Regions from separate parts of the Pseudarthrobacter raffinosi genome, predicted to be linked through region 1. Evidence: predicted binding sites of a transcription regulator. Region 1 holds the regulator's gene; each other region holds the start of a gene.
What was found. Region 1 encodes LexA, which represses DNA repair genes until DNA is damaged. Its sites were predicted from a motif close to TCGAACANNTGTTCGA; they were not measured.

Region 1 (9,899 bases):
AGATAGACGCACCGGACAGCCTGCTGGATCTGTAGGCCCGGGGAAGCGGTGCCCCCGCCGATAAGGCAACCTGAGCGATCCCGCAACCGTAGCGACCCGGTACCCTTAACAGGTGAGTTTGACCATTCCTTCCCCCGCATCCGGTACCGCCCCGTCAGCCGACCCAGCCCTCCAGCAGCCCCGTACCTATCAGGTGCGCACTTTCGGCTGCCAGATGAACGTGCATGATTCGGAGCGGATGGCCGGCATGCTCGAGGAAGCGGGCTACGTACCGGCCAGCGGTGAACAGGCCGACGTCGTGGTGTTCAACACTTGCGCGGTCCGGGAAAACGCGGACAACAAGCTCTACGGCAACCTGGGCATGTTAGCGCCCGTCAAGGCCGCCAACCCGGGTATGCAGATCGCCGTGGGAGGCTGCCTGGCCCAGAAGGACCGCGAGACCATCCTGAAAAAGGCTCCCTGGGTGGATGCTGTCTTCGGCACCCACAATGTCGGAGCCCTCCCGGCACTGTTGGACCGGGCCCGGCACAACAACGAAGCCCAGCTGGAGATCCTCGAATCCCTGGACGTCTTCCCCTCCACCCTGCCCACCAAGCGTGACTCGGTCTATTCCGGCTGGGTCTCCATCTCGGTCGGCTGCAACAACACCTGCACGTTCTGCATCGTCCCGGCCCTGCGCGGGAAGGAAAAGGACCGCCGCCCGGGCGACATCCTGGCTGAAATCCAGGCCCTGGTGGATGACGGCGCCATCGAAGTCACCCTGCTGGGCCAGAACGTGAACTCCTACGGTGTGGAGTTCGGTGACCGGCAGGCGTTCTCCAAACTCCTGCGCGCGTGTGGGGAAATTAAAGGCCTGGAACGGGTCCGCTTCACCAGCCCCCACCCCGCCGCCTTCACCGACGATGTCATAGACGCCATGGCCGAAACCCCCAACGTGATGCCGCAGCTGCACATGCCGCTGCAGTCCGGGTCCGACAAAGTCCTGAAGGACATGAGACGGTCCTACCGTTCCACCAAGTTTTTGGGCATCCTGGACAAGGTCCGCGAGAAGATCCCGCACGCCGCCATCTCCACTGACATCATTGTCGGCTTCCCCGGCGAAACCGAGGAAGACTTCCAGGCCACCCTTGACGTTGTGGAGCAGTCGCGCTTCGCGACGGCTTTCACCTTCCAGTACTCGAAGCGTCCGGGTACTCCCGCGGCGGACTTGCCGGACCAGCTTCCTAAGGCCGTGGTCCAGGAGCGATTTGAACGCCTGACCGCACTGCAGGACAGGATCGCCGCCGAGGAAAACGCCACGCAGCTTGGCCGCCGGGTAGAAGTGATGGTCACCGCCCACTCAGGGCGCAAGTCCGAAGAAACCCACAGGCTGTCCGGCCGGTCCGAGGACCAGCGACTGGTGCACTTCTCCGTTCCCGAGGGGGCAGAGGTGCCGCGTCCGGGGGACCTGGTCACCGTCACCATCACCGAGGCCGCAGCCTTCCACCTCGTGGCCGACCCGTCGTTGCAGGACTACAGCCTGCGGCGTTCCCGCGCGGGGGACGCCTGGGACAGGTCCCAGGCAGATTCGTGCGGCGCTCCCGTGCCGGCTGCCGCAGGCGGCGCCGGCCGCACCGGAGTCTCGCTGGGGATGCCCACGCTGCCGGTACGGAGCCGCTGACCGGTGGTCCAGCCTCCGGTTATTGCTGTTGTTGGTCCCACAGGGTCAGGTAAGTCCGATCTAGCCGTGAATCTTGCCCTGGAGCTGGACGGCGAGGTCATCAATGCCGACGCCATGCAGTTCTATCGCGGGATGGACATAGGCACCGCCAAGATCACGCCGGCAGAGCGCAAGGGTGTTCCCCACCACCTTCTGGACATCCTGGACGTCACGGAGGAGGCCAGCGTTTCAGACTTCCAGCAGCAGGCCCGGAGCATTGTCAGCGATATCCACGCGCGCGGCAAGCGAGCCATTCTGGCGGGCGGTTCGGGTCTCTACGTGCGGGCCGCCCTCGACGTCCTCGAATTCCCGGGCACGGATCCTGTCCTCCGGCAGCGGCTCGAGGCTGAGCTCGATGAAGCTGGCCAGGATGCCCTCCTGGCACGGCTCCGGGAGGTGGATCCGGTGTCAGCGGGCCGTGTCTCCGATGCGCGCCGGATCATCAGGGCGCTCGAAGTCCATGAGCTCACCGGCCGGCCCTTCAGTTCCTTTATGCCCCAGCGGGAGTATTTCCAGCCTGCCGTCCAGATCGGCCTGGCCGTGGACCGCGACGTCCTCCGTGAACGGCTGGCACTGCGGGTCCACAACATGGTGGACCAGGGGCTGTTGGGGGAAGTGCGCCAGCTGGACACGGCCGGTCTCCGCGGCGGCAAAACTGCGCCGAGGGCCCTCGGCTATGCCCAGTTCCTGAAAGTGCTCGCCGGCGGTTCAACAGTTGGCGAGGCTGCCGAGGACACCATTGTGGCCACGCGGCAGTTCGCCAGGCGCCAGCTCACGTGGTTCCGCGCCGATCCCCGCATCACTTGGCTGGACTGGCAGGCGCCGGACCTTGCGGCCCAGGCCGTGGCTCTCAGCCGGTAATCTAGGACCATGGACGCAACTCCCGCAGAGACCACAGAGCCCGTCTTCCACACCTTGGGCGGACTCCGCTTCTCCAAGGGACACGGCACCGGCAACGACTTTGTGCTGGTCGCCGACCCAGACGGCGTCCACACCATCGACGCCGGCCAGGTAGCCGCGCTCTGCGACCGTCACCGCGGGATCGGCGGCGACGGACTGATCCGGGCCGTCCCCTCCCGGTACCTCTCCGAAGGTCGCGAGCTGCTGCTGAGCAGCCCCGAGGCCGAATGGTTCATGGACTACCGCAACGGCGACGGGTCGCTCTCGGAAATGTGCGGCAACGGGGTCCGCGTATTTGTGCACTTCCTGCGTGCCGAGGGCTTGGTTGACCTGCCCGACGGCGGCGCGCTCACCATCGGGACGCGCGGCGGCGTCAAGACCGTGGTCCGGACAGGGGACAGCTATGCGGTGGACATGGGCGCGTGGGAATTCATTTTCCCCGGCGACGCGACCGCGAAAGCCATGGACTCGCTGGTAACCGCAGACGGCCTGGAAGTGCCCCGCCCGGCCCTGTCAGTGAGCATGGGCAACCCGCACACCGTGGTGGCACTGGCTGAACTGTCCGAATTGGAAGCCACCAGGCTCTACACTGCTCCGAAGGTCGATCCGGTGCCGGCCAATGGAACCAACGTTGAATTCGTCGTGCCTGCCGAACCGCTGGTCCACAAGGGGATCGGCACCATCACCATGCGCGTCCATGAGCGGGGTGTGGGCGAGACCCAGTCCTGTGGAACAGGCGCGTGCGCCGCCGCAGTGGCCATCCGGCACTGGGCCGGGGCGGAAGCGCCGGACTCCTGGCAGGTCAACGTGCCGGGCGGCGTGGTCGGGGTCAAGTTCTTCGCCGGGGCGGGCGGGCACGAGCACGTCGAGCTCAGCGGGCCCGCCGTAATTGTGGCTACTGGGACGCTTTCCTGACCCGAAGGATGCGGAAGGACTTGGACGTGGACTCCCGGCTCACGGCGAAGGATGCATCCAGTTCCGTCGCGAGCCAGCGCTGAAGCGAATCCGAGCCCAGGTTTTTTTGGACCACCAGCCACGCGGAGCCGCCCGGCGCCAGCCGGGGCAGCCACAGCTTCAGGAGGCTGTGGAGTTCATCCTTGCCGATCCGGATGGGCGGATTGGACCAGATCGTGTCAAAGCGCAGGTCCGGGTCCACCGCCTCCGGAGTGCTGGCCAGCACGTTGCCCAGGCCCAGCAGGGACGCATTCTCGTTGGTCAGCGTGATGCAGCGTTCATTGACGTCCACGGCGTAGACCTTGGCGTGTGGCGCCCGCAATGCGAGGGTCAGGGCAATGGGCCCCCAGCCGCAGCCGATGTCAAGGAGGTTGCCTGTGGGGTCCGGGGCCGGGACCTCGGCCAGGAGCACCGCCGTCCCCTTGTCGATGCCGTCGGGGCTGAAGATGCCGCCGGACGTCTGCAGCGTGCGTGTCTCGCCGGCCAGTTCCACGGTGAGCGGCTTGCGGGTGAACGGCCCGGCGGGCGATGCGCTGAAATAGTGTGCGGACTCCATAACTGGCCAGATTAGTTGGCCGGGGTGGACAATGCGAAACCGCGGGCACCGCTTCTGCTAATCTTGAACCCATGTTCTTGATCTTCGAGTAGCCGGCACGGCCGGGTGTCCCTCCCGGACGCCGCCTGTTCCGAAGCCGTGCCCCGCAGCGATGCAGGTATTAACCTTCCGCAAGTGCGCCACATGCCAGGTCTTCCGTATCTGGTATGCCGCCGGGCAATACTCGAGCGATCTGCCGCCGCCGGTCCTTGCTGTTTTGCCCGCGCTTCCACCACTCCACGCATCCCCGGATGCGAAGACTCCCTGCGCGGCCCGGTCCCGACCGGCGCGCAGCAGACCAGGAGGCCCGGATGACTGCAAGCCGTCAGCCCAGCGCGAATACTTCACCACTGAACAACGATCGGCACTATTCTGAAAATGCCGAAACTTCAAAGGAGACCATGACCAGCCAGCCCAACACCGGTTCAGATCCAGCAGCCCAGGACATGAGTCCCGAGGAGATCCAAGCTGTCATCGACCGGATTCTCGCCAAGGACGTACCGGCCAGGAACGTCATCGCCGCAGACGGTGACAAGAGCGTGTTCGGCAGGGCCCAGGCGATCTCCCGCTTGGACGACGAACACACCAGCTACGACGGCGACCAGCAGGACCGGGAGGAACGCCGGGCGCTGAAGCGCGTGGCCGGGCTGTCCACCGAACTCGAAGATGTCACCGAGGTCGAATACCGGCAACTGCGGCTCGAACGTGTGGTCCTGGCTGGGCTATGGTCCGAAGGCACCTTGGCGGACGCGGAGAATTCCCTGCGTGAGCTCGCCGCCCTCGCCGAAACAGCAGGCTCGGAAGTCCTGGACGGGATGGTGCAGCGCCGTGCCAAACCGGACCCGGGCACGTTCCTGGGTTCCGGAAAGGCCCTCGAGCTCAAGGAAATCGTGATGGCCACCGGGGCTGACACCGTTGTGGTGGATGCCGAACTGGCACCGTCCCAGAGGCGTAGCCTCGAGGACATTGTCAAGGTCAAAGTCATTGACCGCACGGCCCTGATCCTGGACATCTTTGCCCAGCACGCCAAGAGCCGTGAAGGCAAGGCCCAGGTGGAACTGGCGCAGCTCGAATACCTCCTGCCACGACTGCGTGGCTGGGGTGAATCGATGTCCCGCCAGGCCGGTGGCCAGGTGGGCGGCGCTGGCGCCGGCATGGGTTCGCGCGGACCGGGTGAAACAAAAATCGAACTGGACCGTCGCCGGATCCGGACCCGCATGGCCAAGCTGCGGCGCGAGATCGCTGCAATGAAGCCGGCGCGGGAGACCAAGCGGGCCAACCGCCGTCGTAATTCAGTGCCTTCGGTTGCGATTGCCGGGTACACCAACGCCGGGAAGTCATCGCTGCTGAACAGGCTGACCGACGCCGGCGTGCTGGTGGAGAACGCACTCTTCGCCACCCTGGATCCCACCGTGCGAAAGGCAGAGACCTCCGATGGCCTCGGCTACACCCTGGCGGACACCGTGGGTTTTGTCCGTTCACTGCCCACCCAGCTGGTGGAGGCCTTCCGCTCCACGTTGGAGGAAGTGGCTGACGCGGATCTGATCCTGCACGTGGTGGACGTGTCCCACCCGGACCCCGAGGGCCAGATTGCCGCTGTCCGCAAGGTCTTCAGCGAAGTGGATGCCCGCAAGGTGCCCGAAATCATTGTCCTGAACAAGGCCGATGCCGCGGATCCTTTTGTGGTGGAGCGCCTCAAGCAGCGCGAGCCGCGCCACATAGTGGTCTCGGCACGCACAGGCCAGGGGATCCCCGAACTGCTGCATGCCATCAGTGAGGGGATTCCGCGGCCCGGCGTGAAGCTGGAGCTCCTTATTCCCTACGACCGCGGTGACCTGATCAGCAAACTGCACGAGACCGATGCCGAGATCCTGAGCCTGGATCACGGCGAGCACGGTACCCGTGTTTTGGTGATGGTGCGTGAGGGCCTTGCGGCTGAACTGGAACCCTTCATCAACCATGACTGAGGTTGCGGCAGGGGAAGTCAAAGGTACGGCCGGCGAGCAGTTCGTGATCGAATTGCTCGACCGCGCCGTGGCCGGCATGGGCGGTCAAAGCCGCAGTGGGCAGCACGAGATGGCCAGGCAGGTGGCCAAGGCCATCGAAACCGGCGACCACCTCTTGGTTCAGGCCGGAACGGGGACCGGAAAGTCGCTGGCCTACCTCATTCCGCTCATTGCGCACTCGCTGGTGAGCAACAAACCCACCTTGGTGTCAACGGCCACGCTTGCGCTGCAGACCCAGATTGTGGGCCGCGACCTTCCCCGGCTGCTGAAGACCATCACCCCTGCCCTGGACCGCCCGGTCAAGGTGGCCCTGGTCAAGGGTCGCTCCAACTATGTCTGCCAGCACAAGCTCGAAGGCGGGTTCCCCTCCGAGGAACCCGCCGAGGGCCAGCTGTTCTCCCTCGGCGAAGACACCAGCGTCCCGCATTTCGCCGCCGCATTGGGCGGGCCCTCGTCCCAGCTGGGCAAGGAAGTGGTGCGCCTGCGCGAGTGGGCGGAGAAGACCACCACGGGCGACCGTGACGAACTCCTGCCCGGCGTTACTGACCGGGCCTGGCGGCAAGTTTCGGTGACGTCCATGGAATGCCTGGGGGCCCAAAAATGCCCCATGGCAGCCGAATGCTTCAGCGAACTGGCTCGCCACGACGCCGCCGAGGCCGACGTTGTGGTCACCAACCATGCCATGCTCGCTGTCAGCGCCTTTGAAGGCCTGGCAGTGCTTCCCGAATACGACGTTGTGGTGGTGGACGAGGCCCACGAACTGCAGGACCGGGTCACCGGTGCGGTATCGGGGCAACTCTCCGTGGCAATGGTCCACGCTGCGGCGTCGGGCGCTCGGAAACACACGGCCATCACTGTGGATGCCCTCAACGCAGCTGCCGCCAACCTGGAACTCGCCTTGGCCGGCGTGCCCAACGGGCTGCTCCCGAATGGCCTCAACGACGAACAGCTGGATTGTGTGGACCAATTGCGTGAGGCCTGCCGCGCCGCGCTGTCCGATTCCAAGGGGGACGGCAGCCAAACGGCCGACGGCGGGCGGCAGCTCGCGCGCTCACGCCTGATGCTGATCCTCGAGCTGTGCGAGCGGCTGATCGTGGCCCGTGAAAACCGCGAGGTTGTGTGGTTTTCCCGCGCAAGTTCCTTCGATCCGCAACAGGGCTATGCGCAGCCCGACGACTCTGCGCCGGTCCTGGTCAACATCGCGCCGCTTAGCGTTGCCGGCAAGCTCCGCGAAGGGCTGTTCGCCGGCCACACGGTTGTGCTGACCTCGGCAACCCTGGCCATCGGCTCAGCCTTTGAACCGACCGCCGGCGGCTTGGGACTGGTGGGGGAGGGCGCGCCCAGCTGGAGCGGGATCGATGTCGGATCGCCCTTCGACTATCCCAAACAAGGGATCCTCTACGTCGCAGGGCACCTCCCCAAGCCGGGCCGCGGGGCGTCGCCGGAGGCCCTCGATGAACTTGAGGCGCTGATCCGCGCGTCCGGCGGCGGCGCCCTGTGTCTGTTTTCGTCGCGCCGAGCCGCCGAGGAGGCCGCTGAAGCGATGCGTCCCCGGCTTGGCCTCAGCATTCTCTGCCAGGGCGACTCCACCATGACGGCCCTGGTGAAGCAGTTCGCGGACGAGCCCGATACCTGCCTGTTCGGCACCATGTCCCTGTGGCAAGGCGTTGATGTTCCGGGTGGATCATGCAGGCTGGTGGTGATCGACCGCATCCCGTTCCCGCGGCCGGATGACCCGCTGATGACCGCACGGTCCCGCGCCGTTGCGCAGGCCGGCGGAAACGGCTTTATGGCGGTATCGGCGACCCACGCGGCCATCCGCCTGGCCCAGGGCGCGGGAAGGCTGATCCGTTCCACCAGAGATAAAGGTGTGGTGGCGGTGCTTGATTCCCGGCTGGCCACCGAGCGCTACGCCGGATTCCTCCGCGCCGCTCTGCCGCCGTTCTGGCCCACCACGGACCGCAAGACCGCGTTCGCCGCCCTGGAAAGGCTGGCCGGAAAGGGCGCCTGACTGCGCGCAGGTCCTATAGCGACCGCAGGACCGAGACGACCTTGCCCATGATTGTGGCGTGATCGCCCAGGATGGGCTCGTACTGGGTGTTCTGCGGCAACAGCCACGTGTGGCCATCGCGCTGGCGGAAGGTCTTGACGGTGGCTTCGTCGTCCAGCAGGGCCGCGACAATATCGCCGTTGGAGGCGTCTGCCTGCCGTCGGACCACTACCCAGTCGCCGTCGCAGATGGCAGCATCCACCATGGAGTCGCCGGCCACGCGCAGCATAAAGAGCTCACCCTGGCCCACGAGCTGCCGGGGCAGGGGCATCACATCTTCCACCACCTGGTCAGCAAAGATGGGCCCGCCGGCCGCGATCCGGCCCACCAACGGCACCATCGCGGTGTCCATGGCAGAGGGAAGTTCGGTGACCGTCCCGCCGATGCCGTGCAGGACTGAGGGCTTGGTTGTCCCGTTCGCCTTAGGGGACCCGCCGTCAAGCGTCAACGGCATCAGGACTTCCATGGCGCGCGGACGCTTGGGGTCCCGGCGAAGGTATCCCAGCTTCTCCAGTTGCGAGAGCTGGTGGGTCACGCTCGACAAACTCGCCAGGCCCACGGTGTCACCGATTTCACGCATCGACGGCGGATAGCCGTTGTCATTCACCGAGCGCTGGATGGTTTCAAGGATCTTCTTTTGGCGGGCGGTGAGCCCCTTGGGAGTCCGTGGGGGTTGGCGGCGCTGCGGTGTCGCCTTGCCCTCGGCGGCTGGTGCTGCCATGTTCGCCAATGCCTTTCGGTTGCCCGGCTCCGCTCCGGCCGCTGGTGCCTGGAACGCCCCGGGGCTGGTGTCGGAGTTGATTGTCAGACCCTGCTGATGAACTACAGAGGTGGTTGTTCTTTCATCCAAACGTAGGCCAGCCACAGGGCTTTTTCAAACATTTGTTCTAGCGAGTCTCGACAATATTCGTTGATAAGTGCTAAAAATGAAGAAGCAAAGTTCGAACATGTGTTCTACTCGTTGCTTGCGGATTCGAATATTCGAATCTATGGACGGCTCAGGCCGGTACCGGCAAGTGGACGCGGAGGGCGCGCCGGGCAGCACAGTATGGTCCAGGAGGGCTCATTTCATGTCAGCTTTATCTGCTTCGCAGGACTCGCGTCCGCAGTTCATTTCCGTGCAGGACCTCACCTCGCGGCAGTGGTCCGCACCCGTTTCGACGTCGGGTTCGGCGCCAAGGCAGCGCAGGGAACCGTTGCCGCCGCTGCGCCTGACCCGCAGGGGCCGGATTGTCCTCATCGGCATCCCGCTGGTGATTCTTGCCGCAATCCTGCTTTCCCTGGCAGGTTTCCTCAACGCCCCGGCAAAGGCCGCCGATTTTGCCGCCGACCTGTCGCTAACGCCAACAGTCTCGGTCACGGTGCAGGCCGGCCAGTCACTCTGGGCCATCGCCAGTACCGTTGCGCCCGAGCGTGATCCCCGTGATGTCATCGCGGATATTGCCCAGTTGAACAACCTTTCCGCCGGCGGCGTTGTCCCCGGACAGCAACTCTTCGTCCCCACCAGGTAAAGAGCCTGCGGGCTCGGGCGTGTGCCGCCGCAGGCCGTCACATTTTCCGGCCGTCTGCTTCGGACCTAAACTGTTCAGGTGAATGACCAGCTAGAGCGTCTGAACAGACTTCCCCTCCGGACCAACCTCCGCGGACTGACCCCGTACGGTGCCCCGCAGTTGGATGTACCTATCCTGCTGAACG
Region 2 (9,899 bases), on a different contig from region 1:
CAGGTTGTGGTCGTAGCTGGCCACCAGCCGGTCGCGGGCGTCCTGGTCCACGATGGACTGGTAGATGGGGTCCAGCGGGAAGAGCTGGTCCCCGGGGAAGTACATCTGCGTGACGATCCGCTGCGTGAACTCCGTGCCGAACATGGAGAAGTGGATGTGGGCCGGCCGCCAGGCGTTGACGTGGTTCTTCCACGGGTAGGCGCCGGGCTTGATGGTGGTGAACCGGTACGAGCCGTCCGGGCCGGTGATGCAGCGGCCCACTCCGGTGAAGTTGGGGTCCAGCGGCGCCGGGTGCTGGTCGCGTTTGTGGATGTAGCGGCCGGACGCGTTGGCCTGCCAGATTTCCACGAGCTGCCCGGCCACGGGGCGGCCGTCGCCGTCCAGGACCTTGCCGGCCACGATGATCCGCTCGCCCTGGGGTTCGCCGTTGTGCTGGATGGTCAGGTCCGATTCCAGGGCGTGCACGTCCTGGTGGCCGAACGCCGGCGAGTACAGCTCAATGGTTTCCGGGTCCGCGTGGTGCAGGCTTTTGGTGGGGTGCCGCAGGATGCTGCTGCGGTATGGCGCGTAGTCCAGCCGGGGCTGGGTCTCGGCCGAGACGCCGTCCTTGAGCGCCCGCGCGTAGGCATCGCCCATGGCGTTTATCTCTGCACTGAGATCCTGCTGTGTCTCCACTGCGGCCTCCTCTTCTCTGGTTGTTGCTTCTGAGTGGTGGTGCTGTCTTTACCGGTGCTGCAGGTGGTCGTACTGGACTGCGTGGCGCACGGGGGCGTTGGGGGCGCCGTAGCCGTCGTAGGCCGCGCGGCGTTCCACCATTTCGAAGAACACACTGCCCACGGTGGCCGTGTAGAAGTGGAGGAATTCGCCATCCGCGTCCCGGTCGTACAGCAGGTTCAGTTCCTGCAGCGTGGCCAGGAAGTCCGGTACCAGCCCGAAGCGTGCGTCCAGGTCCTCGTAATAGTTGGCCGGGATCTGCAGGAACTCCAGCCCGCGGGCCTTGCAGTCCCTGGCGGTGGCCACCAGGTCATCCACGGCGAAGGCGATGTGTTCCTGGTAGGTCCTGCGCTGCTGGTTCAGCGGCGCCAGGTTCAGCACCAGCCGCACGGCGCGGTCCCCGGTGGCCATGATCTGCGAGCGGACCAGGCCGGTGGGGCTGGGCACCTCCGCGAACGGCTGCGGCTCCAGGGCCAGGGCGCTTGTGTAGAAGAGGACGGCCTCGTCGAAATGCTGCCACGGCTGCGCCAGGTTGACGTGGTCGATCACGGCGGAGGGTCCGGCGGCTGGCTTTTCGAGCCCCTCCCCGAATTCGCTGGTCCAGGCCGCGGTGCCGTCGGACGTGCCCTGGCACAGGAAGATCTCCGTGGAATCCGGGGCGGCGAAGCCCTGGAACACTTCCTCGTTGGCCTGGCTCTTGCGCGGGACCGCGGGGGCCTTCAGCTGCTGGGCGCGGGCAGCGGCAATCACAGGGGAGGCGACGTCAAAGCCAAGGGCACCAATGGCAGGAGCGGTGGCGGGCGACGCATCCCCCGCTGACGTGCCCACCGTTGAGTCGTCCCCGTCTGCTGGTGCGGCCTCGTTGATGATCACCCGGGCGTGGCCCAGGCTCCAGAGCTGCACGTCCTTGGTGCGGTGCCGACCGTTGAACTCGAAGCCCAGCTGGCCCAGGACGGTTTCCAGTCCTTTGGTGTCCGCGGCCCTGACTTCGGCGAAGTTGTAGCCTGCCGGTTCGGCTACCTGCGGGAGCGTGGCGAGTTCCATTGGATAACGACGGCGGCCGGGGGCACGGGTGCCAGCGGCACCCGTGCCCGTCTCGCCGTCAGAAGCAGCATCCAGCCACTTGGCGCTCTGCTCCTCCAGCCAGATGAGCGAGCGCATGGCGTCGACGGCGGTGCGCTCCACGTCCGACTGGCGGAAGACGTCGTTGAAGATTTCCAGCGACACCGGGCCGCTGTACCCCGCCCGGACCACGTGGCCCATGAACTTGGCGAGCTCGAACTGGCCCTCGCCCGGGAACACCCGGTAGTGCCGGCTCCAGGAGAGGACGTCCATGGAGAGCTTGGGGGCGTCTGCCACCTGGACGAAGAAGATCTTGTCCGGGTTGAAGGCCTCGATGGGGGCGGTATCCCAGTTGCGGGAAAGGATGTGGAAGGAATCCAGGCAGGTGCCCAGGTTGGGGTGGTCCACGGCTTCCACCAGCTTGTGGGCGTGCTCGTAGTCGTTGACGTATTTGCCCCAGGCCAGGGCCTCGTAGGCCGCCTTGACGCCGTGGTCCCCGGCCAGCGCAGCCAGTTGGCCGAGCTGTTCCACCCGGAGGTCGTCGCTGTCGATGCCGGCGGTGGCCACATTCGAGCAGACCAGGACGGTGTCCATGCCCAGCCGCGCCATGAGCTTGAATTTGGCTTCGGCACGCCGGAGGTTGGCGGCCAGGAGGTCTTCGGACACGCTGTCGAAGTCGCGGAACGGCTGGTAAAGATCCAGCGTGAGGCCGAGGTCCGCCGCCATCTTGCGGACGTCCTCGGGCGTGAGCGGCGACGTGACCAGGTCCTGCTCGAAGATTTCGATCCCGTCAAAGCCGGCGATGGCGCAGGCCTGCATCTTTTCCTTCAGGGTGCCGGAGAGGCAGACCGTAGCGATTCCGGTGCGCATCAGGCAGCCACCTCTTCCTTGGCCACAAGCTCCAGGAAGTGGCCGCGCATACGGTCAGCGTCGGCTTCCTGCCCGGTGAAAATCCGGAAAGAGTCCGCCGCCTGGCCCACGGCCATGCGGCCGCCGTCCAGGACCTCGCAGCCTTTGGCGCGGGCGCCGCGGACCAGTTCGGTGTCGATCGGGCGGTAGACGATGTCCGCCACCCAGTGCCGTGTTTCCAGCAGGTCCAGGTCCAGCGGGACGCCCGGGTGGGCGGCCATGCCCACGGGCGTGCAGTGCACCAGACCGTCGGCCAAGTGCATCAGCTGCGGCAGCTCCGCCGTCGTACGCGCTGTGACGGTGCGGCCCGGGAAGAAGCCGGCCAGCTCGGCGGCGCGTGCCGCGCAGCGGGCGGGGTCCACATCCACCAGGTCCAGCGCCTTCACGCCGGCCGTGAGCAGGGCATAGGCGACGGCGGACCCAGCACCTCCCGCGCCAAGCTGGACCACGCGGTCCAGCCGCGCGCCCGGAAGGCCGGAGGCAAGCGCGGCGGCGAAGCCGGAGAAGTCGGTGTTGTGGCCGATGAAACGGCCGTCCTCGATGACGACTGTGTTGACGGCCCCGAGCCTGAGTGCATCCGGCGAAACCTCGTCCAGGTGCGCCAGCACAAGCTGCTTGCACGGATGGGTGATGTTCAGGCCGTTGAAGCCCAGGCTGCGGGCACTCTTGAGCAGATCCCCCACGGCATCGCCGGAAAGCCCGAGCTCCAGCAGGTCAATGGGGCGGTAGAGGTAGCGCAGGCCCTGCACATCGCCTTCGCGTTCGTGCATGGCGGGAGTGAGTGACGGCATCACGCCATCGCCGACCAGTCCCACGAGGTAGGACTCAGTTCGATTGCTCATCCGGGCAGCTCCTTTTGATACGGCACCCGGCGGGCAGCGGCGCTCGAGGCGTCTGCGGCGGGTCGGGTGATAGGGATTACAGTACAACACTTGTTCACTTCTCGCACGATTGTTCTAGATGCGAACATTTTGGAGTTATTTACCGTTGCGGCAAGCGCGCTGCCAGCTCCGCCGCGGCATCCTGCAGCAGGGGCACATGGGCCAGCAGGGCTTCCATGCTGAGGCGGAACACGGGAACGGCGGTGGCAAGGGAGGCGAAGGCGTGGCCCTGAGAATTGAGCAGCGGCACGGCCACGGCGCGCATGCCGTTCTCGTTCTCCTCATCCATCACGGCATACCCCTGGCGGCGAACCAGTTCCATTTCGGCGCGGAAGGCACCCCGGTCCGTGATGGTGTGTTCGGTGAGCGCTTCCAACTGGAGCTCCTCGATCAGGGCTTCCCGCTCCGCGTCCTCGGCAAACGCCACGAGGGCCTTGCCCACGGCGGTTGCATGCAGGGCGCCAAGGTGGCCGGGGTCGCTGGTGACGCGAAACGCCTGGGGGCCGTCAACCTTGTTAACGGTGAGGTGATGATGGCCGTCGCGGACGCTGAGGATGGTGGCCTCCCCCGTCTGCTCGGTGACGCGACGCAGGACCGGCAGGGCCGTGCCGGCAAATCCGTGATGATTGGAGACCCGCTGCCCCAGCTGGAAGATGCGGAGGCCCAGGTGGTAGCGGCGGCCGTCCGGCTCATAGTCCACAAAGCCGTCGCGCGTCAGGGAACCCAGGAGGCGGTAGGTGGTGCTGAACGGAAGTTCGGCCCGGCGCGAGATCTCCGCGGCGCTGGCACCGCGGGGTTCGTCGCCCAGGAGGACCAGCAGGCCCAGGGCCTTGCCCACCATGTCGGTACGGTCACCCTTGGGCGGCTGTGACTCGGCGGCAACGTCATCGACTGCTGTGGTTTGATTCACACTCATACGTCGATGTTGCCACATCGTGGGAACTATTTCTAGATGGTGATTATTTTCTTGACAAGTGACTGCGCTCACAGCCATCATTGCTGTATCGCACAAGTAGCTCCCACCATGTGGCTACTGGTCCGGGTCTTTCAACGGACACCAGCCGCACCGCGCTCCGCCATCACTCAGGCAGGTGCGGCTGCGCCCTCCAGATCCATCCGCGACAACGTCGTCACATCAAAGGAACTCCATGAGCCAGACACTTCCGTCCGCCGGGCCGGGCACCGTTGCCCCGGCCGGGACGCCAAAGAAAGCAGCCCTCGCCAGCTTCCTGGGCAGCGCCGTCGAATACTACGACTTCTTCATCTTCGGTTCCGCCGCCGCCCTGATCTTCCCCACGGTGTTTTTCCCGGACGCCGGGGCCAACGCGGCCATCATGTCCTTCGCCACCTTCGGTTTCGCCTACGTGGCACGGCCGGTGGGCGCCGTCATCCTGGGCCACTTCGGTGACCGGGTGGGCCGGCGGAAGGTGCTGATGTTCACGCTGCTGCTAATGGGCGCGTCCACGTTCCTGATCGGCTGCCTGCCTGACTTCAACACCGTGGGCTGGTGGGCTCCGGCACTGCTGGTGCTGGCAAGGCTTTGCCAGGGTCTCTCCGCCGCGGGCGAGCAGGCCGGGGCGTCATCCATGACGCTGGAGCACGCGCCGGACAACCGCCGCTCCTTCTTCACCTCGTGGACCCTCACGGGCACCCAGGGCGGCCAGATCCTCGCCGCCCTCGTCTTCATCCCCGTCCTGGCCCTCCCGGACGAGATCAAGTACGGCATCGGCTGGCGCATTCCGTTCTGGCTCAGCGCTGTGGTGGTGCTGGTGGCGTTCTTCATCCGGCGCACACTGCACGAACCGCCGGCCTTCGAGGAAGCCCAGAAGACCGCCCAGATCTCCAAGCTGCCCGTTGCCGACCTCCTCAAGGACCACTGGCGCGATGTGCTCCGAGTGGTCTGCTGTGCCTTCATCGCCGCTGTCTCCACCGTGTTCGGCACCCTCGCCATCAGCTACGCCAAGACCGTCGCCGGTGTTGACGGGACCACGACGCTCTGGCTGGTCGTCGGCGCCAACCTGGTGGCCCTGGGCACCCAGCCGCTCTTTGGCATGCTCGCCGACAGGATCGGCCGCAAGCCGGTCTTCATCTACGGCGCACTCTCCAGCGCCATCCTCACGCCGGTCTTCCTGCTCAGCCTGGAATCCGGAAGCGTCCCGCTGATGTTCCTCGCAGCGATCGGGTTCTTCTCCTGCGGTTACGCTGCCTCCAACGCCGTCTGGCCGTCCTTCTACGCCGAGATGTTCAGCACCAAGGTCCGCTTCTCCGGCCTGGCCATCGGAACCCAGCTCGGCTTCCTGATGGCAGGCTTCGCTCCCGCCATCGTGGCAGCGATGGGCGGCATCAGGCCCGGCGGCTGGGTCCAGATCAGCATCTTCACCGCCGTCATCTGCGGGATCTCGGCCATCTCCGCCCTGACAGCCAAGGAGACCTTCAACGTCCCCACCAAGCAGCTTGGCCTGAAGTAGGCCCGGCAGCCCAGACGTTACAGCCCGGACGCTGCTGCCCAGTTGCTTACCGGAAGGCCCGGCGTGTCCCCAGGACGCGCCGGCTTTTCCGTACCCGCGCGGGGCAGATGGGCTGGAACGTTCGACGGCGGGAAGCGGGCAGGGTGCCTACGGCCGTCCGGTGTCCAGGACCGAGGCAAGGTCGAAGCTGACCGGTTCCTCCAGTTGGGCGTAGGTGCAGGATTCGGGATCCCGGTCCGGCCGCCAGCGGTTGAACTGGGCAGTGTGGCGGAAGCGGTCGCCCTCCATGTGGTCATACCTGACCTCCACCACCAGTTGTGGCCGGAGCGGCACAAAAGACAGATCCTTGCCCGCGCTCCACCTGCTGCCCTCCGCGTTGCGCGGGGTCCGTTCGCCTTCCTCCTGCTTGGCCCAGGCCCAAGGATGACCGTCGAAGTCCGTGACCAGCGTCTGGAGTCCCTCGAACAACTCCTGCCGGCGCTTCATGGGGAAGGCGCCGATCACGCCCACGCTCGCCAGGCCGCCGTCGTCCTTGTACAGGCCCAGCAGCAAAGAGCCGATCGCGTCCGGTCCGCTCTTGTGCACGCGGTAGCCGGCCACCACACAATCGGCCGTACGTTCGTGCTTGACCTTGAACATCACGCGTTTGTCCGGCTGGTAGCTCCCCTCCAGCGGCTTGGCCACAATCCCGTCCAGGCCTGCACCTTCGAACTGCTGGAACCATTGCTCGGCGGTGGCCTTGTCCTTGGTCGCGGCGGTGAGGTGGACGGGAGCCTTGCTGGCGGCGAGCGCCTTTTCCAGCGCTGCCCGACGCTCGGCGAAGGGCCGGCCGGTGTAGTCGTCGTCGCCCAGGGCCAGCAGGTCAAAGGCCACAAACTTGGCGGGCGTCTGTTCGGCGAGGAGCTTGACCCGGCTGGCGGCAGGATGGATGCGCTGCTGCAGGGCATCGAAATCGAGCCGGTCACCGGAGGCCCCCACCAGGACAATCTCGCCGTCCAGCACACAGCGGGGCGGCAGGTTTTCCTTCAGGGCTTCCACGAGCTCAGGAAAATACCTGGTCATTGGCTTTTCGTTGCGGCTGCCGATCTCCAGCTCATCGCCGTCGCGGAAAATGATGGACCGGAACCCGTCCCACTTGGGCTCATAGCTGAGGGCCCCGTCGGGCATCCCGCTGACGGCCTTGGCGAGCATGGGCGGGACGGGAGGCATCACGGGAAGTTGCATAGTGCTCATTCTTGCCCGGGAGGCCCGCCGGCGGTAGGCCTGAACCGGCACGATGCCCAACTGAAGGCCGCAGCGGGGTTTGACGTGTGGGATTCGCCGAATCTGTAGTGCCGGCGGAAACGAATCGATCGCGGAGAACTAACCGGCTCCTAACGTTGAGGAAACCAGGGCGCAACATTGCCCAGCCACACTGGAAGTGCCGGCAAGCGCAGGCACCAGCTCCAGCCAGGAGGCCCCCATGTTGAAGGAAGCCAAAGCCCATGTAACAAGAGTCCGCGCCCTGGACCAGCTCCACCGCGGCGATGAAATCGAGGCCCGCCTCTCCGTAGGCCCCAGCTACGACGACGTGGTCATCCGCCGTGGCCGTGTCCAGGAGACAGCACCGGGAATCGGCGTTGTCTGGATCATGGACCATCACACCGGCTCGCGGAAAGCGATCAATACGGACGAATGCAGCGTCTGGCGCATTGCCTGACCGCGTGTTGGGCCGCTGGCGCAGCACTACTTGCGGAATCTTGCACCCTTGAATCTTGTACTCCGGAGTCTTGCACGACGAGGGCGGGCGCAGTCAGTCAGGACTGCCCGCCGGACCGCCCGAGAGATACTTCGGCCCTAACCTCCGGCCACCGACTGGATGACCAGTACCTCCTGGCCGGGCGACACCTCAGTTTCCAGGCCCTGGAGCCGACGCACTTCGTCACCGGCAACGTAAATATTCACGTACCGGCGAAGCGCCCCGGTTTCGTCCCGCAGCCGCCTGGCCAGCACCGGGTAATCCCCGGTCACCGAATCCAGCAGGCTTCCCACCGTCACCGTCCCGTCGGCGGGCGCAGTCAGGATGGACTGGCCGCCGGCCAGCGGCTGGAGGATGCTGGGTAGTACGACGCTGATGTCAGGCACCGCGGGCCGCTGCCGTTTCCGGAACCGGCAGTCCAGCCGTAGAGACTACGCAGGCGCGGACACACAGGACGTCGGGGAGATGGCTGACAACCTCAGCAAACGTCTCCCCCTCATCCGCGCTGGCGTACACGGTGCCGCCGCGCGTTCCGAAGTAGACGCCGGCTGGCTCGGATGAATCCACGCCCGCGGCGTCGCGGAGGACGCTGTTGTACTCCCCCTTGGGCAGGCCCGTATCCAGGCGCTTCCAGGTGGCCCCGGCATCGTCCGTTCGGTGCACGGCAAGCTTCCCTTCGGGCGGGATCCGCTCGCCGTCGGCCTTGAGCGGCACAACCCAGGCGGTTCCTTCCCGGCGCGGGTGCGTCAGCATCACAAAACCGAAGTCGGCCGGAAGTCCCTCGGCGATGGAGTTCCAGTTTTCGCCGTTATCATCCGTGCGGTAGACGCCGTGATGGTTCTGCGCGTACAGCCGTCCTTCCACCGCAGCATCCGCCGCGATCTTGTGGACGCACTGGCCGAACTCAGGATTGGGGTCCGGCATGAAGTAGGCCGAAATACCCTTGTTGCGGGGTTCCCAGGACTCACCGCCGTCGAGCGAGCGGTACACACCGCCGGTGCTCATGGCGACGTGGACGTTGTCCCCGGCCGGATTCACCACGATGGAGTGGGCGGCGGCGCCGCCGTAGCCCGCACCCCAGTCGCTGCGGTGAGGGTGGTCCCATAGCCCGCGGTTGAGTTCGAAATGCTCGCCGCCATCGGTGGATTTCCAGACCGAAATCGGTTCGGCACCTGCCCATACCACCCCTGGCCGCGACTCTGCGTCCGGGTAGATCTGCCAGATGCGCTCCACGGCCGCGCCGGTGTCTTCGGGGAACGTGATGGCGCCCTGTCCAGGTTCGGTCCAGGTGGCGCCGAGGTCATCGGAATGGGCCACAGTCGGGCCCCAGTGCTCGGACCTGACGCCCACCATGATCCGGGTACGGCCGTCCCGTGTGTCGATCCCGATGCTCGGGATTTCGCTCATCAGGAAATGCGGGCCGGAGAAGGACCATTGCTTCCGGTCCTGGCTGGTGGCCAGCCAGAGGCCTTTTTTGGTCCCGATCGCTAAGACAAAGTTCTCTGCGGTTGCCATGCACCCATGCAACCACCCCGGCCGGAGGGCCGCAACGCTTTTCTTCGCTATGTGGACTGGTCCGAGGGGACTGCTCCGGGTGTACCGGTCCGGCGTGGCCGTGCCGGCGGCGCCAGGGGCGTCCGGTCAGTCGACGAATTCGGACTGCGTCTCGATGAAATCCCAGTCGGCTTCGGTGAGGACAGCCACCGGGGTATCCGGATGCGGCCCGCCGGCTTCGGCGATGCCCTGCAGCACCGGCAGCGGCAGTTCCGCCGCACGGAGGTTTTCTCTCAGCCATTCCTTGGTTTGCAGGTCCAGATCCAGCCACCACATGTAGATTTCCATGCCGGTCACGCACCTTTCGTATGCTCCAACGTTAGGCGCCGCTCTGTCCACGTTCAAGGGTGGAAAACTCCAGTAGCGGGCTCCCATTTCCGCGTACCCACAGGTAACGGCGCAGGTCAAAGGCGGAAAAAGACGAGTACCCGCTACTCGCGACCGCGCCCGTCCGGCGCCCCTAGCCTGAATCCACAAGCAAAACTGATCATGCTGCTGGGGGCATTCAGAGAACCGCCGCTTCTCCCTCGCCGCCATGGTCCTTTCGGAAAAATCTGGGGAGACGAAAAACCA
Region 3 (9,899 bases), on a different contig from region 1:
GTACGGGGACCACAGCCAGCCATCGTCAATGCTATCGGGTTCCCGGGAGGCCGACCAACGGGACCGCGGCCGCTCAGCCGCCCATTCCGGTAATCGCCAGGCTTCGGCTGATCCCGTCCAAAGGATGCGGCACATCGGTGCTCTCCACCCGATCCGCCGCGAACGGCAGGGATTCCACCCGGCTCAGGTCCCAGGCCATGCTGGCGCTCAGGCTGATTCCCCGGGGACCTGTCCGCCGGGTGGTGCCCCGGATCAGCAGCAGCCTGGTGCCGAACAGCAGCAGCCCCGCCTGTTCCTGGGCTTCATGGAAAAACACGGAGTCGACGCAGCCGGTGCCATCGTCGATGCTGATGAACACCACCCGCCGGCCGCCACGCATGGGCGGTGTCTGGGTGGCGATGCGCACCCCGGCCACCAGCACCTCGGTGCCGTTGCGCAGGCTCAACAGTTTGTCTGCAGTGGTGACCCCCAGCCGGTCCAGCATGGGCCGGTGGCTGTCCATCAGGTGCCCGCTGACATCAATGGCCATCAGGTCCAGTTCTGCCCGGACGTTTTCCACCAGGGTGGGCGCGGGAAGCCCGGGCTTGACGTTCCGCAGCTCCACATCCCCCAGCGGCAGGGACAGCTGCCCGTCCATGATGTCGAGGCCCTTCCGGGTACCGCCCGCGGCCTGGAGCTGTTGCAGGTGCTGGACGAGGTCTGCGCGGTTGGCGGCGCCTCCCGATTCACGGTGCAGGGAGTCAAAGGCACCCAGCTGGGCGAGCCTTTTGATGCTTGGCTTGCTCAGCCTGGACCGGGCACGGAGGTCAGCCAGGGAGTCGTAGGGCTGGCCGGCGACAATCCGCTTGAGCTCGGTCCCGGACAGGCCATAGATGCCGTTAAGGCTCAGCCTGATCCCCAGCTTGCCGGCGTCCGGCCCGTCCGTCACCCGTTCCACCCGGTACTCGGCCTGGCTGCGGTTGATGTCCAGCGGCAGGATGGGGATGCCCAGCCTGCGGGCCTCGGCCACCAGCAGCCGTTTGGGGTACATTCCGGGATCGTGTTCCCACAGCCCGGCTAGGAAAGCCTCGGGGTGGTGCGTCTTGAGCCAGGCGGACTGGTAGGTGGGAACGGCAAATGCCGCACCGTGCGCCTTGCAGAAGCCGAAACTGCCAAAGGCTTTCAGGGTCCCCCAGACCTTGTCCACCACTTCCGGGGAGTACCCCTTGACCCGGGCCTCCTTGCGGAAGAACTCTTCCACTTTCAGCTCGTGGACCTCGTTGCCGAGCGCCCGGCGGAACTCATCCGCGCGTGCCAGGCCGCAGCCGGTCATCACGTGGAAGGTTTTCAGGATCTGTTCATGGAAGACAGTGACGCCATGGGTTTCCTGCAGCACGGGTTTCAGGTCCGGGTGCGGGTACACCTCCGGCGCGAAGCCGTGCCGGTGCTCCAGGAAAGGCCGCACCATGTCCGATTTCATGGGGCCTGGCCGGAACAGCGAAATGTCGATGATGAGGTCATTGAACTCACGCGGCGCCAGCTTGCCGATCAGTTCACGCTGGCCGGGTGACTCGATCTGGAAGCAGCCCAGGGTGTGGGTGCTGCGGATCAGTTCGTAGGTTGGTTCATCATCCAGCGGCACGGCGTTGAGGTCGATGTGGCCGTTCTCGGCGATGTAGTCCGGCCCGGTCCCGTCAGGACCTGCAGGGTGGGCCCCTGCCGCCACCACTTCCGCTTTGGAAGGATGGATCCGGATGACTTCCCGGACGGCAAACGCCATCGCGCTCTGCATCCTGACCCCCAGGACATCAAGCTTGAGCATGCCCATGGGATCCATGTCGTGTTTATCGAACTGGCTCATGGGCAGCCCCAGCCCGCTGGGCTGCACAGGGGTCCGGTCAAGCAGCGTGGCATCGCCCAGGATCACCCCGCAGGGATGCATGGAGATATGACGGGGCAGCCGGTCCAGCCGTTCCGTGAGGTCCACCAGCAGGTCAAGCTGCTGGTTTTCGGCGAAGTCCCGTTGTTCCACCCGCCCGGCGAACTCCCGCAGCTCAGGTTTCTCAACCAGTGCCTCACGGAATTTCCGGGCCGAAAAACGCCACAGCTGCTTGGCTATCTCACCGACGTCGTCATCGTCCATCCCCAGGGCCATCCCGGCGTCGCGGACGGCACCGCGTGCGCGGTACCCGTTCTGCATGCTCATCAGCGTGACGCGCTCGGAACCGAATCGGTCAAAGATCCGCCGGTACACGTTGTGCCGTTCGGCGCTTTCGACGTCGATGTCGATGTCCGGCAACGTGGCCCGGTCCCGGGACAGGAAACGTTCGAAGATCAGGTCGTGTTGCAGGGGGTCCACCTGGCTGACATCAATCAGGTAGTTGACCAGGCTGGAGGCCCCGGAACCGCGGGCGGCTGCCCTGACCCCCATGTCCATGATCATCCGGGAGACCTCCGCGACCGTGAGGAAATAGGAGGAAAACCCGAGGTTCCTGATGATTCCCAGCTCGTGCTCCAGCCGCGAGCGCATGTCCTTGTGGGCTGAGCCTGATATTCCGGGGAACCGCCTGCTGATCCCGGCCTCACAGCGCTGCACCAGTTCATCGTGCGGGTCCCGGCTGATGCCTATGACCGATGCCTCGGGGACCACCGGCTGCTTCCAGCCCATGTCAGTCACCGGGTCAATCCGGCAGAAGTCGGCGAGCGCCTCGGTCTGCGCCATCAGCTGTTTGAGGTCCGCTGCGCCATACCCTGCGGCGCGGATGATTTCCTTGCCGAGCTGAAGCATCTGCGCTGAGGATTTGAGCCAGGCCTGCCCGTTGGGCTGGAGCAGCGGTTCGGCCGCGAGCTCGGGGAGGGACTTCAGCGTCCGGGCGGAGTCGAGCACGTCAGCTGTGGCGGCGCCGTCCTCTGCGCAGTAGCGGACAGCGTTGGTGAGCACGGCGGGTACGTGGTGTTCTTCCGCGAGTTTGAGCATTCGTACTGCGTGGGCGGTGCTCAGGGGCGCTCCGGGGGCAGTGAGCTGGGAAACGACTTCCGCCACCAGGGTTCTTGGGGGCATGGCGTCCAGCCAGCTTTTGAAAAGGGTGCGCGGACGGAGGTAGCGCCGGCCGCTCATGGCCCGTCCAACGTCGGAATCCGGGCCGATCAGGACCGTCAGGACCGGTTTCAGGGTTTTGGGGTCGAGCGTGCGGGAGGCGAGTTCGGCGCGGGTGACCGCCACGGGCACCGCTCCCCCGGCTTTGCCGGAGGTGCGGGCATGGGCATCGGACACCAGCCGGCACAGTGCGCGGTAGCCCGCCCCGTTGTTATGGCCGCGGGCGAGCACCACCACCCTGCCGGCGAGCTGGGTGCGGTGGTCGCCGTCGTCGTCGAAAACCGCAAGGTCCACCCCCACGATGGGGTCGATGCCGGCTTCCATGCAGGCTTTGAGGTGTTTGATGGTGCCGTAGAGGCCGTCCCTGTCCGTGCAGGCGAGCGCGGTTGCGCCGTCCGCGGCGGCAACCTGGGCCAGTTCGTCGGGCCAGGCAACGCCATAGTGTGCACTGAAGGCCGTGGAAACGTGAAGGTGGGAGAAGCTCATGCTGTTTGTGGCCGGAGGGCGTCGTGGATCCGCAGGAGCCTCCAGCGGCCGCTGCCGGTATGCCGGCTCAGGTCCAGGGTGAGCGGCTCTCCTGCATCCCGGGGGCCGGCACCCCGCGGGTCCGCCTGCACTTGGACGCGCCAGATTTCGTGGTCCACCAGCCCCGGCCCGCTGCCGAGCGGCGCACGGCGTTCCTCGGCCCACCACTGCCGGCGTTCATACCACCGGACGGGCTCGGCGCACACCGTGTAGTGCCGTCCGGCCCACTGGAGGTTCAGCGGCTGGCCGGCGGGGGTGCAGACAACGTCCACGGACTCGCTGAACATACCCATGGGCGCCTCCCGGAACTGAACGGAGCTGATGCAAAATGCTGATGCAAAAGCAAGGTATTCGAATACATGTTCGAATACCTTGAGTCTACGACGACGCTCCGACAAAACCTAGACAGGGGTGGACGGACGGGCAGCAGGGAGGCAGGATTGTGGCATGAGCACCAATGACGCACTCCTCAAGCACGTAAGCATCAAGGCCCAGGACGAAAAGCTCGTGGCAACCTTTGATATCGACGGCAACATACCGGGGGCAGGTGCGTACGTAGTGGGACTGGTGGCGGCGAGCCCTGATTACTCATCGCAAAGACGCTTGGGCATTGAGTTCATGAACGGGGAGGCCATTGCCTTCTACTCGTTCAGCCATGACCAGAGCGCCGAGGAAAACTATGATCTTGGCGGCGTGACGCACTCGGGCAGCACCATCACCGGCAACTTCCCCGTCGCGGCCGTCCATGGCCTGGGCAAGGGCCACATCATGTCGGCCTTCAGCGAGGCTGACGGCCGGGAGTTCCAGTCGGGCGTCGCCGTCGACGAAGCGCTCTAAGTCGACGAAACGCTCTAGGGAACACCGCGGCAGGTGCTGCCGGAACTGTGTCCGGACAGCACCCGGCGCGTCGTCAGCTGCTTTCTTTGTGGACCTTCATTTCGAGTTCAATGAACCCCGAGATCATGGCCCGGTACGTTGATTCCACGATGTCCGGGTCAATGTCCTTCTTTTCCGCGGCGGCCCGGACATGCTCGATCACCCGTTCCACCCGGCCGGGGGCGCGGACTTCAGCGTCGTCCCCTTTCAGGGTTCCGGCGATCCGGATCAGGCGTTCACGCCGCGCAATGAGGGTGACAATCTGCTCGTCAACTTCGTCGACCGCAATCCGAACCGCAGCGAGCTGTTCTTTGTCGGCCAAAGCGTCCCTATCGTTTCCTTGAATTGTTGCCATCAACTGAGAGTATCGAAGCATGCAGCCCAGAGTCGACTTCATCTCACTAGGCGTTCGCAGTGTTGACGCCTCCCGCCGGTTCTACGCGGAGGGCCTCGGCTGGCCTGTCCACCGCGAGTTTCCCGGCGATGTGGTGTTCATCCAGGTCAACCACGGCCTCATCCTTTCCCTGTGGGACGCCGCGCAGATGCACGCCGAGGCGGGGGTAGGTGCCCCCGGCCCGGTCCCCTGCATCACGCTCAGCCACAACCTGCCCAGCACCGAGGCGGTGGACCGGGTCATGGCGGAAGCGGCATCGGCCGGGGCAACTATCGTCGCCGCGCCGGTCACCCAGCCCTGGGGCGGGTACAGCGGCTATTTCGCCGATCCGGACGGCTTCCGCTGGGAAGTTGCCTACAACCCCACGTGGACAGTGGACGACGCCGGCAAGGTCACCGTTTAGGGGCATGTGGCCCCGAGTGCCGGTTTAGAACAAGGCTTCCACCGGCCGGATCAGTTCCGGGGAGTTGTTGCGTACGTTGCCCACCTCGGTGCCTACCGAATCCACATGCCAGTCGGCCGCGACTTCCTTCACGTGGGCCCGGACCAGGTCCACGAGGAAGGCGGCGTCATCGATCTGCGGATCAAGCCACGACGCCATCGTGGCCCGGTCCATGGGCAGCGGCACGCGGTCGTGCAAGGCGGTGAGCTTGCCGAAAATTGTGGACTCGGCACCGGGCGGCGGGGTGTCTGCCGTCAGGATGGATGTGGAGAGCATCCACCGTCCGGGATCACCCTCGGCCTTGGACGGATCCTTCCACCACTCATACAGGCCCGCGAACACCAGCCCACTGCCTTTGCCTGGATGGACGTAGTAGGGCTGTTTGGCTTTGCCGGTGCCCTGCTTCCATTCGTAGTACCCGTCCGCCGGGACGGCGCAGCGACGTGACTTCACGGCCTTGCGGAAGGCCGGCTTCTCCAGCACAGTCTCGCTCCGCGCGTTGATCATCTTGGGGCCGATGCCCGGATCCTTCGCCCAGGACGGCACCAGGCCCCAGCGGGCCACATGCAGCTGCCGCACGGGGCCGTCGTCGATCAGCCGTTCCAGGACGATCGGCACGTGGTCGGTCGGCGCCACGTTCCATGACGGCGGAAGGTGCACTTCCTCTTCCAGCTGGGCATCAAAGTCGGCCAGCAAGTCACCCACGGCCCGTGCCATCACATAGCGTCCACACATGGCTCCAGCATGCCATCAGCGTTATGTACTGTCATCCGGCACCGCATCCGCCGGGCAGGCTCAGGGAATAGCCCGCCGCGGGTTACCGTTGACAGGAACGAACCCCCTCAACGATTTCAGGAGAGCTCCGTGGACTTTACCCCCGAGAACGGCACCATCACCATGTTTTCCACCACCTGGTGCGGCTACTGCAACCGGCTGAAGAAGCAGCTGGACGCGCAGGGCATCGGCTACACGGAAATCAACATCGAAGAGGTGGAGGGCACAGCCGACCTCGTGGAGAAGCTCAACGGCGGCAACCGCACCGTCCCCACCGTGCTCTTCCCGGACGGCACCGCCGCCACCAACCCCTCCGCTGCCGAGGTAAAGAGCCGCCTCGCAGCCTGACCACGGCAGCTCGTGTGGTAGACAGAACGGGACCAACATCCGTGTTGGTCCCGTTCTGTCTATCTGCATTGAGGGAGCCTTTCGTGGTCCATAAAGTCAAAGGTGTCGTAGCCCGCTCCAAAGGGGCCCCGGTCACTCTGGAGACCATCCTGGTCCCGGAACCGGGCCCGGGCGAGGCCCTGGTGGACATCATCACCAGCGGCGTCTGCCACACCGACCTGCACTACAAACTGGGCGGCATCAGCGATGACTTCCCGTTCCTCCTGGGCCACGAGGCCACCGGAGTGGTCAGCGCCGTGGGCCCCGACGTCACGGACGTCGCCCCGGGCGACCGCGTGGTGCTCAACTGGCGGGCCGTCTGCGGCAACTGCCGCGCGTGCAACCGCGGCCAGGCACAGTACTGCTTCAACACCCTCAACGCCACCCAGAAGATGACGCTTGAGGACGGCACCGAACTGTCCGCCGCCCTGGGCATCGGCGCGTTCATCGAAAAGACCCTCGTGGCCGCCGGCCAGTGCACCAAGGTCGATCCCGACGCCGATGCTGCCGCCATCGGCCTGCTCGGCTGCGGCGTCATGGCCGGACTGGGCGCCGCCATCAACACCGGGGGCGTCAAGCGCGGTGATACGGTCGCCGTCATCGGCTGCGGCGGTGTGGGCGTGGCCGCCATCGCCGGCGCCGCGCTCGCCGGCGCAACCACCATCATCGCCGTCGACATCGACGCGAAAAAGCTGGACCGTGCCAAGGGCCTCGGCGCCACCCACACCGTGGACTCCTCCGCAACGGACCCTGTCGAGAAAATCCGGGAACTCACCGGCGGCTTCGGCGCTGACGTGGTGATTGACGCCGTCGGGCGCCCCGAAACGTACAAGCAGGCGTTCTACGCCCGCGACCTCGCCGGCACCGTGGTGCTGGTGGGCGTCCCGACGCCGGAGATGACCCTGGAGCTGCCCCTGCTGGACGTCTTCGGCCGCGGCGGCTCGCTGAAGTCCTCCTGGTACGGCGACTGCCTGCCGTCCCGGGACTTTCCCATGCTGATCAGCCTCTACAAGCAGGGCAAGCTGGACCTGGATGCATTCGTGACCGAGCGGATCACCATCGACCAGGTGGAGGAAGCGTTCGAGAAGATGCACTCCGGTTCCGTGCTGCGTTCGGTGGTGGAACTGTGAGCGTCCGGATCGATCGTCTCGTCACGTCCGGAACGTTTTCGCTCGACGGCGGTACCTGGGATGTGGACAACAACGTCTGGATCGTGGGCAACGAGGAGGAATGCGTGGTGATCGACCCCGCGCACGATGCCAAGGCCGTAGCCGCGGCCGTCGGTGGCCGGAAGCTCAAGGCGATCCTGCTGACCCACGGCCACGACGACCACATCCGTTCAGTAGCTGACTTCTGGGACCTCGTCCAGGCACCGATCCACCTCCACCGGGAAGACTGGATGCTGTGGCGGAACGTCTACCCGGATGTGGAACCCGACGTCGCCATCAATCACGGCGACGTCATTGAAGTGGCGGGGGCCAGCCTGACGGCCCTGCACACCCCCGGTCACTCGCCCGGCTCGGTGTCCTTCCACCTGGCTGACGGACCCGACGGCGAGGGCTCGCTCTTCAGCGGCGACACCCTGTTCCAGGGCGGCCCCGGCGCCACGGGCAGGTCCTACAGCGACTTCCCCACCATCATCGAGTCGATCCGGACGTGGCTGCTGCCGCTCCCGGCCGAAACGGTGGTCCGGACCGGCCACGGCGCCAGCACCACCATCGGGGTCGAAGCCCCGCACCTGGACGAATGGATCGCCCGGGGCCACTAAAGGGGCCCCGGCCGGCCTGAAACCGGGCCAGCCGGCCCGGCAAGCGCGGGCTACGCCTCCCGAGTATCCAATCCTGCATAGCTGCTGAAGTCGGCATGCTGGAGGGAGGCGTGGCCCGCGTACGCGGCAATAACGGCGTCCTCAACATCCTGGACCATGAGGCCAGGCACCAGATCGTTGGCCGCGCCGGCGGTGGCTGGGTCCCAATCCAGGCCCAGGGCTGCATAGCTGTCCGTCAGGACGCTGCGGATGGGGGCGGAATTTTCCACCACGATCACGGAACTGAACAGCCACCCGCCGCTCACCACGCGCTGCGCTGTGCCCACGAGCTTGATCCGGTGCGCCGGGTCGTCCGGGTGGGTGCCGTGAACGCTGAACTCCCCGGGGCAGTACTCCCCCGGAATTTCGCCAACCGCTGCCTGCACACCGACGTCCCGCAGGGACTGCGCCAGGAGCTCACCAAAGAAGCTGAACCGGCCCTTGGAACCGGCAATGGCGTCCGCATGGGGCATCACATGGTCCACCACCAGCGTGCCCTCGTGGTAGGCGGCGGCGCGTCCGCCGGCCTTCCGCACCAGGGGTTCGAATCCGTGCTCGCGGCAGGCCCGGGCGGCCGCGTCGAAGCCGGGCAGGCGGGTATCCCGCTGGCCGAAGGCAACAGTCGGCGCGGGCCGGTACAGCCGCAGCGTGGGGCCGATCCTGCCGGTCTTCGCCTGGGTCAGCAGTTCGAGGCCGAATTCCAGGTCACGTGCGGCGCCGAGGGAATGATCCTGCCGCACCACGGTGAGCGTCCGGAGTCCCGCTTCGGCGTCCTGCATATTGCTAAGCTCCCTTATGGTCATATTGCAATTCCTTGTCGTCGCGGCTGCGTTCGCGGTCATCGACGCCGTCTGGCTCAAGCTCATGAACCCGTTCTACCGCAGCCACATCGGTGACCTGCTCGCAGACAAGCCACACTTAGGTTACGCCGTGGCTTTCTATGTCATGTACATAGCGGGGATTGTCTTCTTTGCGCTGCGGCCGGCGCTCGACGGCGGCAGCTGGCTGACCGCCGTCGGCTATGGGGCCGCCCTGGGCGCCTTTGCCTACGCGACGTATGACCTGACGAATGCCGCCACGCTCAAGACGTGGCCGGTGCAGCTCATTGTTGTGGACATCCTGTGGGGTGCCGCCCTGACGGGACTGTCCACCCTCGCCGGCTGGCTGGTGTTCCGCGCCACCTGACATCCAGCGGTGTATTGCTGCACCGTCCCCCATCGGGTGGCTAAACTCAGGAACTGGGTCCACCCGCTACTCCTCAGAAGAGGTAATCCACTGATACGCGTCATTAGCTACAACCTCCGCAAGCACCAGGCCAGTGGGGAACTGGTTGATCTTGCCCAGAACTTCGGCGTCGATGCCCTGTGCCTCCAGGAGTGTGACACCTCGGACCTGCCGGACACGCTGGGTCCGCTGCAGCTCGCCGACTCCACCAAGGGCAACCGCCTTGGGCTGGCCATTTACTACCGGCCTGACCGGTTCACGGCCCACGGCACCAAGACCTTCGCGCTCAAAAAGTCCCTGCACGACATGGTCCTGGCGCCCGCCCATGAGCGCCTCATCGGCACGCGCGTGCGGGACAACGAGACCGATCACGAACTGGTTATCGCCTCGTTCC

Region 2: a site for LexA is predicted at 3,629-3,644, ahead of NG697_RS14130 (shikimate dehydrogenase). Genes of this name have one in related genera too.
Region 3: a site for LexA is predicted at 3,953-3,968, ahead of NG697_RS03365 (DUF6504 family protein). Genes of this name have one in related genera too.

Annotation. Positions count from the first base shown of each region.
Region 1 covers NZ_JAMXBG010000003.1:45,137-55,035, reverse strand. The annotation lists gene NG697_RS03850 (regulatory protein RecX) at 1-35, shown strand, start outside; gene miaB (tRNA (N6-isopentenyl adenosine(37)-C2)-methylthiotransferase MiaB) at 113-1,660, shown strand; gene miaA (tRNA (adenosine(37)-N6)-dimethylallyltransferase MiaA) at 1,664-2,560, shown strand; gene dapF (diaminopimelate epimerase) at 2,570-3,514, shown strand; gene NG697_RS03830 (class I SAM-dependent methyltransferase) at 3,495-4,109, opposite strand; gene hflX (GTPase HflX) at 4,550-6,115, shown strand; gene NG697_RS03820 (ATP-dependent DNA helicase) at 6,108-8,165, shown strand; gene lexA (transcriptional repressor LexA) at 8,179-8,925, opposite strand; gene NG697_RS03810 (LysM peptidoglycan-binding domain-containing protein) at 9,275-9,715, shown strand; gene NG697_RS03805 (histidinol-phosphate transaminase) at 9,794-9,899, shown strand, end outside.
Region 2 covers NZ_JAMXBG010000014.1:34,010-43,908, reverse strand. The annotation lists gene pcaH (protocatechuate 3,4-dioxygenase subunit beta) at 1-675, opposite strand, end outside; gene NG697_RS14135 (bifunctional sugar phosphate isomerase/epimerase/4-hydroxyphenylpyruvate dioxygenase family protein) at 724-2,646, opposite strand; gene NG697_RS14130 (shikimate dehydrogenase) at 2,646-3,527, opposite strand; gene NG697_RS14125 (IclR family transcriptional regulator) at 3,667-4,482, opposite strand; gene NG697_RS14120 (MFS transporter) at 4,715-6,034, shown strand; gene NG697_RS14115 (ATP-dependent DNA ligase) at 6,182-7,258, opposite strand; gene NG697_RS14110 (hypothetical protein) at 7,497-7,733, shown strand; gene NG697_RS14105 (MoaD/ThiS family protein) at 7,871-8,158, opposite strand; gene NG697_RS14100 (WD40/YVTN/BNR-like repeat-containing protein) at 8,151-9,287, opposite strand; gene NG697_RS14095 (hypothetical protein) at 9,414-9,614, opposite strand; gene NG697_RS14090 (LPXTG cell wall anchor domain-containing protein) at 9,899-9,899, shown strand, end outside.
Region 3 covers NZ_JAMXBG010000002.1:318,600-328,498, reverse strand. The annotation lists gene NG697_RS03370 (DNA polymerase III subunit alpha) at 74-3,562, opposite strand; gene NG697_RS03365 (DUF6504 family protein) at 3,559-3,894, opposite strand; gene NG697_RS03360 (hypothetical protein) at 4,049-4,438, shown strand; gene NG697_RS03355 (chorismate mutase) at 4,512-4,832, opposite strand; gene NG697_RS03350 (VOC family protein) at 4,852-5,274, shown strand; gene NG697_RS03345 (SOS response-associated peptidase) at 5,299-6,030, opposite strand; gene NG697_RS03340 (mycoredoxin) at 6,178-6,435, shown strand; gene NG697_RS03335 (S-(hydroxymethyl)mycothiol dehydrogenase) at 6,519-7,604, shown strand; gene NG697_RS03330 (MBL fold metallo-hydrolase) at 7,601-8,242, shown strand; gene NG697_RS03325 (lipoate--protein ligase family protein) at 8,293-9,084, opposite strand; gene NG697_RS03320 (DUF2177 family protein) at 9,077-9,466, shown strand; gene NG697_RS03315 (endonuclease/exonuclease/phosphatase family protein) at 9,560-9,899, shown strand, end outside.